DNA from 2 places in the Ochrobactrum sp. P6BSIII genome. Region 1 is predicted to be linked to the other one. Evidence: predicted binding sites of a transcription regulator. Region 1 holds the regulator's gene; the other holds the start of a gene.
The links. The regulator LexA, encoded in region 1, represses DNA repair genes until DNA is damaged. The targets are predictions, from matches to a motif close to TGTTCNNNNTGTGTTCNG.
Positions count from the first base shown of each region.

Region 1 (4,213 bases):
CAGCTGGGGTGCGGACTGCATTCTGATCATCCTCGCAAGCGTCGATGACGATCTGGCCAGGGCACTGGAAGAAACCGCTTTCGAACTCGGTATGGATGCGCTCCTCGAAGTGCATGACGAGGCCGAAATGGAACGTGCGCTCAAGCTTTCTTCGCGTCTGCTGGGCGTCAACAATCGCAACCTACGCACGTTTGAAGTCAGCCTGACCGTTTCCGAACGCCTGTCGAAAACGGCCCCTGCCGACCGTCTGCTGGTTGGCGAAAGCGGCATCTTCACCCATGACGATTGCCTGCGTCTGGAAAAGTCCGGCATCGGCACGTTCCTCATCGGCGAAAGCCTGATGCGCAAGGACGATGTTGCCGCCGCCACGCGCGAGCTTCTGACCGGCAAGGCTTAATGTCATGACCTCGGATGCGGCCAAGCTCACCCATCTCGACCAGACCGGCGCTGCCAATATGGTGGATGTCGGCGCCAAGGATGAGACGGAGCGGCAGGCCGTTGCCGAAGGCAGCGTGACCATGAAACCGGAAACGCTGGCGCTCATTCTGGCGGGCGATGCAGCCAAGGGCGATGTGATCGGCACAGCGCGTCTTGCAGGCATCATGGCTGCGAAAAGAACCGCCGACCTCATTCCGCTTTGCCATCCACTCATGCTGAGCAAGGTCGCGGTGGATATAGTCCCGGATCACGCATTGCCCGGTCTGCGCGTGCGTGCGCTTGCCAAACTGAACGGCCGCACTGGCGTTGAAATGGAAGCGCTCACAGCCGTTTCCGTGACGTGCCTGACGATCTATGACATGGCCAAGGCTGTCGATCGCCATATGGAAATCGGCAATATTCGCGTTGTGGAAAAGAGCGGTGGCAAGTCCGGCGACTGGAAGGTCTGAAGCGGCCTCACAAAACTGAGTTCGAGAGGAAATACGATGTCCCTTCTCCCGGTCGAAGATGCTCTGGCGCGTATACTCTCCTCCGCAGAACCGCATGGCCTTGAAACTCTTACGCTGAATGAAGCTGGCGGGCGCGTTGTTGCCCGCGCCGTCGAGGCCCGTTTCCTGCAACCACCTTTCGACTGCTCGGCCATGGATGGCTATGCGCTGATAGCGCCTGCAGAAATCGCCTATCCCCTTCAGTTGACCATTATCGGTGAATCCGCTGCTGGCAAGCGTTTCGAAGGCTCCCTGCTGCCCGGACAGGCCGTGCGCATTTTCACCGGCGCGCCGATACCTGAAGCCGCTGATACGATTGTCATTCAGGAACATACCGAACGTTCCGGCGATCAGCTGACCATTCTGGAAGGCATCGAACCCGGACGGCATATCCGCCGGGCCGGTCTCGATTTTGCTCCCGGCAAGACCGTCATACCGGTCGGTCGCGAACTGGACGCACCCGCCCTGTCACTGGCTGCTGCAAGCGGCAATCCATCGCTCGATGTGTTTCGCAAACCGCGCATTTCCATATTGGCTACCGGCGATGAACTTGTTCCGCCCGGAGCCACGACCGGACCGGACCAGATCGTCGCTTCGAACAGTGTGGGCATTGCCGAAATCGTGCGCCGCGCTGGCGGCTACTCCGAAGATATGGGCATCATTCCGGACGATCCGACACAGATTGAATCGGCTATTGCCAGCGCTCTGAACAGTGGAACCGATATTCTGGTGACCGTTGGCGGCGCATCGGTCGGTGATCGCGATTACATGCATAGTGCTCTACGCAATTGCGGTGTCGATCTCGGTTTCTGGAAAATCGCCATGCGTCCCGGAAAACCACTTATGTACGGGCGCAAGACTGTCGACGGCAGCACCGTCCATGTGATAGGCCTGCCCGGAAACCCGGTTTCAAGCCTCGTTTGCAGCCTCGTTTTTCTTCGCCCGCTGATCGCGAAACTTGCAGGCACCGATCTGACGGCAGATATCCGCCCTGCGAAACTCGGTCAGGCGATGCCTGCCAATGACCATCGGCGCGATTTTGTACGCGCCACGGTCGAATCGCAAAGCGATGGAACGCTGCTGGCAACACCATTTCCAGTACAGGATTCGTCCATGCTGACAGCCCTCGTCGGCTCCAATGCATTGCTCATTCGTGACGAAAATGCCCCGGCAGCAGATGCAGGCAGTTCGTGCCGCGTGCTTATGCTACGTTAAAAAGCACCAGAATGGTCACTTTTGCTGCCTCGAAACAACGCGAAGCAAAAGCCACAATGGATTGAAAATAAAACGCTTCCTTGGATAAGGACCGGCCCGTCACGGGGCCCTGTGAACGTTCCGGCAACAAGCCGCCAGCCCGTTAATCATTTTAAAACCATTGCAGAACAAGACTGGAACATATAGTGTTCGTTCTGGTTTTGTTTTTCTCGATTCTTATCTGGTCGGAGGGTGTCGCGCATGTTGACCCGTAAGCAGCACGAGCTTCTGCTGTTCATTCATGATCGTCTGAAAGAAACAGGTATTCCGCCATCTTTTGACGAAATGAAGGAAGCGCTCGACCTTGCTTCCAAGTCGGGCATTCATCGGCTGATCACCGCTCTGGAAGAACGGGGCTTCATTCGCAGGCTGCCGAACCGGGCACGTGCGCTGGAAGTGCTTCGCCTGCCGGATTCGATTGCACCGGGACTGAACGCGCAGAAGAAATTTGCGCCGAGCGTCATCGAAGGCAGCCTGGGCAAGGCCCCTCCTGCACCGGTGCAGCCGTTACGCTCCGCACCTGTTGCGACCAATGATGATGTTTCGGCGACCGTATCGGTACCGGTCATGGGTCGCATCGCCGCCGGTGTGCCGATCTCAGCCATTCAAAGCCAGACGCATTCGCTCAGCCTCCCCCCGGAGATGATTGGTGCGGGCGAACATTATGCGCTGGAGGTCAAGGGCGACTCGATGATCGAAGCCGGGATTTTCGATGGCGATACAGTCATCATCAAGCGCGGCGATATCGCCAACCCGGGTGAAATCGTTGTCGCACTGGTTGATGATGAAGAAGCAACCTTGAAGCGGTTCCGCCGCAAGGGCGCATCTATTGCGCTTGAAGCCGCAAACCCAGCTTATGAAACACGTATCTTCGGCCCAGACCGCGTTCGCGTGCAGGGCAAGCTGGTCGGATTGATCCGCCGGTACTGATCGTTAGGTCCGAAAATGGAACCGCGTTTTCGGACGGACATGCGCAAAATGCGGCTTGAACCGCCGACTAGTTGAATTGCAACGCGCTCAAAACACTATTATCATTCGCATCTGCCCGGCCCCTGATCGTCAGTGGCCAGGCATTGCGTTTCTGCCTTTTGAGTAGGCTGCTTCTTCTTATATTCCCGATCAGGTAAGCCACGTGCCGCGCGCGAATAGAGCCGGAACAGATGCCACGGACGCCGTGGCTCATCGATGGCGAAAGCTAGCCTGTCGTCATAACGCGGATCGGTAAAATTGCGCCGCTGAGGTGTGCTGTCGTTTACGGACGTCAGATCGCCAGCAAGAGCCACGATAGAATTGCCGGTCGTGTCTTTCTTGTCGCCAAGTCTCATCTCCACTGTGCCTCGCAACGCCAGATCACGGCGGTTGATGACGAGCCTCTTTTGATGTGCACATCCCGGTATTTTCCCGGCTATCGCGAGGATAACGATATCACCGACATCGCAAGCGACGTCCTGAACGGCAGGATCAGCCGTATAGGCCAGTACACGCCCATCGCGTAATGTAATCGCGCATAATTCGTCTTCGCAGATAAAGCCGTCAGTCGGTATTCCGCGAAGCCTGTCTTTTGCGTGCTGTGGTATCAGGAATTGCGTTGCGAGATAGGCTGTTTTCCAGTTGTCTATTGTGAACTTTGACGGCCTGTCGCGGTTCACAGCAAAACGCCCATCGGGCAGACGAACCCCAACCAGCTTTGCATCTTCGGATATCACAACATCTGGAAACGGCTCGTGCACGAAGGCAATAAATCCCGCCAAAACAAATAGTAACGCCAGAATCTTGAATCGCGTTGTGAACAATACAGCGATCACGAGCGCTATGGTCCAGAATGCGAGCGCTGCTATCGGCATCGCTCCCGGATTGCCATCAGGCGACCATGACGCGATCATGCTCGCAAGGGTGCGGACAATCCAGATACCAGACCCGGCAATGGTCAATGGCAGCCAATCTAGGCCAAGTGGCATCAATACGAGGCCCAGAACGGAAAAAGGCATGACCAGTGTGGCGATCACCGGATCGGCCAGCACATTGCCGATCAG
Region 1 covers NZ_JACGXB010000020.1:10,412-14,624, reverse strand. Annotated here, with positions in the region: gene trpC (indole-3-glycerol phosphate synthase TrpC) at 1-397, shown strand, start outside; gene moaC (cyclic pyranopterin monophosphate synthase MoaC) at 402-887, shown strand; gene FHW00_RS21405 (molybdopterin molybdotransferase MoeA) at 924-2,141, shown strand; gene lexA (transcriptional repressor LexA) at 2,382-3,110, shown strand; gene FHW00_RS21395 (ComEC/Rec2 family competence protein) at 3,212-4,213, opposite strand, start outside.

Region 2 (4,213 bases), on a different contig from region 1:
ATGCAGGCAAAACCGGCCGCCTTGCCTTCAGACAAGGCGCGCCCGACAAACAGCGTCATATCCGGGCCAGGTGTGATGGAAAGAATGGCGGTTGCAATCGCGAACTGGACGAAAATGGTCCATTCGGGAATGAAGGTCAGGTTTGTCAGGAATGGCATGCGCGTAGCTCCGAAAATTCGCGGCAAAATAGAGCGGTTTCTGTTCTGACAGAATCGTCGGAACCGCTCTATTTGGTTTGTTTTGAGCATTATCCGACGCAAAGCCGCTTCGCACTTTTGCTGGAAATGCTCTAACGCGAATCAAATCTCGCCGCTACTGGATTCTCTGGTCTTTTCGATAAGTCGCAGCCATCCTGCTTGCACGTGGCTTAGCAACTGATAAAAGGACAGCAACATCCAATTCCCAAGCCCTGCGGATGCTCTTCCCGAGCGGACAATGGGGCATCCATCGTATCGGAAGTTGACTATGAGCAAGTGGAAAGACGTTAAGAAGGTCGTACTCGCCTATTCGGGCGGTCTCGACACCTCGATCATCCTGAAATGGCTTCAGACGGAACTCGGCGCGGAAGTTGTGACTTTCACCGCCGATCTGGGCCAGGGCGAAGAACTTGAACCGGCACGCAAGAAAGCGGAAATGCTGGGCATCAAGGAAATCTTCATTGAGGATGTGCGCGAAGAATTCGTGCGCGATTTCGTTTTCCCGATGTTCCGCGCCAATGCCGTCTATGAAGGCGTTTATCTGCTCGGCACGTCGATTGCCCGTCCGCTGATTTCCAAGCACCTCATCGAGATTGCCAAGAAGACCGGCGCCGATGCCATTGCGCATGGCGCGACCGGCAAGGGCAACGATCAGGTTCGCTTCGAGCTTTCCGCTTATGCGCTGAACCCGGACATCAAGATCATCGCTCCATGGCGCGACTGGACTTTCAAGAGCCGCACGCATCTGCTCGAATTCGCCGAACAGCACCAGATTCCGGTTGCCAAGGACAAGAAGGGCGAAGCGCCGTTCTCCGTCGACGCCAACCTGCTGCACTCCTCGTCCGAGGGCAAGGTTCTGGAAGATCCGGCACTGGAAGCTCCAGAATATGTGCATATGCGCACCATTTCGCCGGAAGCAGCGCCCGACAAGGCAACGATCATCAAGATCGGCTTTGAAAAGGGCGATGCCGTTTCGATCAACGGCCAGCGTCTTTCGCCTGCGACGCTTCTTGCCAAGCTCAATGAATATGGCCGCGACAACGGCATCGGTCGTCTCGACCTCGTGGAAAACCGCTTCGTCGGCATGAAGTCGCGCGGCGTCTACGAAACACCGGGCGGCACGATCCTGCTGGCAGCTCACCGCGCCATCGAATCGATCACGCTTGACCGTGGTGCTGCTCACCTCAAGGACGAGCTGATGCCGCGTTATGCGGAGCTGATCTATTACGGTTTCTGGTTCTCGCCGGAGCGCGAAATGCTGCAGGCCGCAATCGATCTCAGCCAGAAGAACGTCGAAGGCGAAGTCACCCTCAAGCTCTACAAGGGCAATGTGATGGTGATCGGCCGTGAGTCGGACAAGTCGCTTTATTCCGACAAGCTCGTGACCTTCGAAGACGATCAGGGCGCTTACGACCAGAAGGATGCAGCGGGCTTCATCAAGCTCAACGCGCTGCGCCTGCGCACGCTCGCCGCGCGTGATCGCAAATAAGCAGACCCAATATTGAAAATATGAAACGCCCTCCCTCATCGGAGGGCGTTTTTCTTTGCCCTGAATTTTCTTTTCTATGAAGAATCCGACGCGCCGACAGGGATCGGACGTTTCCCTGCTTGACTCTTTTCAGAGTCGATTCAATACTGGAACAAATAGAGAACGAAAGCGACTTTGGCAAAACCGGCAGGCAGGCTTGCCTCCGGAACCGCGCAATCAAACACAGACAGATTACAGGAATTTCGACGTGAGCGGCATCGACATCGCGACGTTGCGGCGCATGGTTACCGCCATTGAAGGCAACGATCCGCAAGGAAACTTTGCTGGCGATACAGGTGCCGGTTTCGGGCGCGCAAACAGCTTCGCGCTTGGCCTTGCGGCGGCGGACACCGCCTTTCCGCATGGGCTTGCTGGCGATGCCTTGCATGAGGTTTTCGCGGAAAATCCTGGTGCGCATATGGCGGCAACGGGCTTTGCGCTCGCCATGGCATTGCGAGCCACACAGAAGCAGCGACCAATCGTCTGGATCGAGGAGGAAACGGCGACAAGCGAATATGGCGGGCTCTACCCGCCGGGACTGCATGCTTTCGGCATCGATCCGCACCGGCTGCTGATCGTGCGCTGTCCGAATGCACAGGATGTGCTGAAGGCCGCCAATGATGTGCTGGAAGCAGGAACCGGCGGCAAGGCTTCGCATCTCGTTTCCGGCATCGTTGCCTCGATAACCGGCCAGCCGAAATGCCTCGACCTGACGGCCTCACGCCGCCTGCTGCTGGCAGCGGAGACCGCGCAACTGCCGGTCATCCTGCTTCGAAGCCATCGCACCGGCGTGCAAAGCGCTGCCGTCAGCCGATGGCGTGTGGCCCCTGCTCCCTCGCGCTCCAGCGGAGCCAATGCGCCCGGGAAACCGGCCTTTCTAGCCGTTCTGGAGCGCAACCGTCATGGCACATGCGGCCAGTGGATCATGGAATGGAACAATGAAACCCTTGAATTCGGCATCAGAGAACGGGAAGGAAGCGGTAGCGTCGGCATCCATGGCGTCCTCCATGGCGTTCATGGCGCTGTGGTTTCCGTTCCTGCCGACGGACAGATTGCACCGCGCCGGGCGATCTGATGCATCCTCCGGGCAAGCATCCGACGCGCTGCCGCTTGTCATTACCGAGCGCACCGCCAATGCGCTGCGGCTGACGGCCATCGACGTCAAGGCCGCCAAGCTCGGGCTTTATCCCGGCATGGCGCTGACCGATGCGCGGGCGCGCGTGGAAAGGCTGGATGTAGCCAATGCCGAGCCGGAGCGCGATGCCGCCCTGCTCACAGGAATGGCCCATTGGTGCGAACGCTATACGCCGCTCGTTGCCTTCGATCCGCCGCACGGACTGATGCTGGACATTACCGGCTGCGCGCATCTGTTCGGCGGATTGGCCGCCATGCATGCCGATGTGATCCGGCGCATCGAGCGCGCCGGTCTGCACATACAGGCGGCCATTGCCGATAACAGCTTTGCTGCACGGCTTCTCGCCCGTGGCACGAGAGGCGGCGTCTTCAACAAGGCGCAAGCCGACGCCGTGTTGCCGCGCCTGCCGCTTTCCGCACTTGAACTGGCCGCTGCCGCTGAAACCGGCCTCAAGCGTGCGGGCCTGAAACGGATCGGCGATGTGATGGCGCTGCCGCGTGCCGCACTCACCGCCCGCTTCGGCCCCGATCTCGCCACCCGTCTCGGTCGTCTGACACGGCAGGAGCGCGCGCCCATCTCGCCGCTGCGCATGGTGCCGCTCGCAACGACTGAACGTCGCCTGTCCGAGCCTGTGACCGCCATGGAACTGGTGGAGCGCATCTTGCAGGAACTGGCGCTGGAGTTGTTCGCCCGGCTTGAGACGGAAGGCAAAGGCGCGCTTTTGATCGAAGCGACCTTCTTCCGGGTCGATGGCGCGATACGCCATATCCATATCGAAACCGGTCAACCTCTGCGCGACGACAGGGTTTTTCTGCGCCTTGCGCGCGAAAGGCTCAATGCCCTTACCGATCCGCTGGATGCCGGTTTTGGTTTCGACATGATCAGGCTTGCCGCCTTGCGCAGTGCCGCGGTCGCCCAACGCCAGACCGGGCTGGACCAGCATGAGGAAGACGATGCCGGTTTCAGCCAACTCATTGACCGGCTCTCGGCGCGTCTGGGGCCGGAACGCGTGCTGGTGCCTTTCGCGCGCGATACGCATATGCCGGAGCGCGCTTTTGGCCTGCGCCCTGCCCTGCATGGCAGCCGCGCAAACGAGACCGACTATGAAAGCGGTCCGGTTCTGGCGGGCGATCCGCCAGCGCGTCCCATAAAACTGTTTCGGCCGCCGCAGCCCATCGAAAGCGTGGCGGAAGTGCCTGACAGTCCGCCCTCGTTCTTCCTGTGGCGGCGGGTTCGCCATCATATTCGCCTTGCCGAGGGGCCAGAGCGGATCGAACCGGAATGGTGGCTTTCCATCGGCCATGACGTGCCGGAGCTGCGCGATTATTACCGGGTGGAAGATGAGAACGGCCA
Region 2 covers NZ_JACGXB010000001.1:143,344-147,556, forward strand. Annotated here, with positions in the region: gene FHW00_RS00615 (LysE family translocator) at 1-158, opposite strand, end outside; gene FHW00_RS00620 (argininosuccinate synthase) at 466-1,686, shown strand; gene FHW00_RS00625 (ImuA family protein) at 1,934-2,800, shown strand; gene FHW00_RS00630 (Y-family DNA polymerase) at 2,841-4,213, shown strand, end outside.
Region 2: the regulator LexA is predicted to act here: its motif matches at 1,834-1,851, upstream of FHW00_RS00625 (ImuA family protein).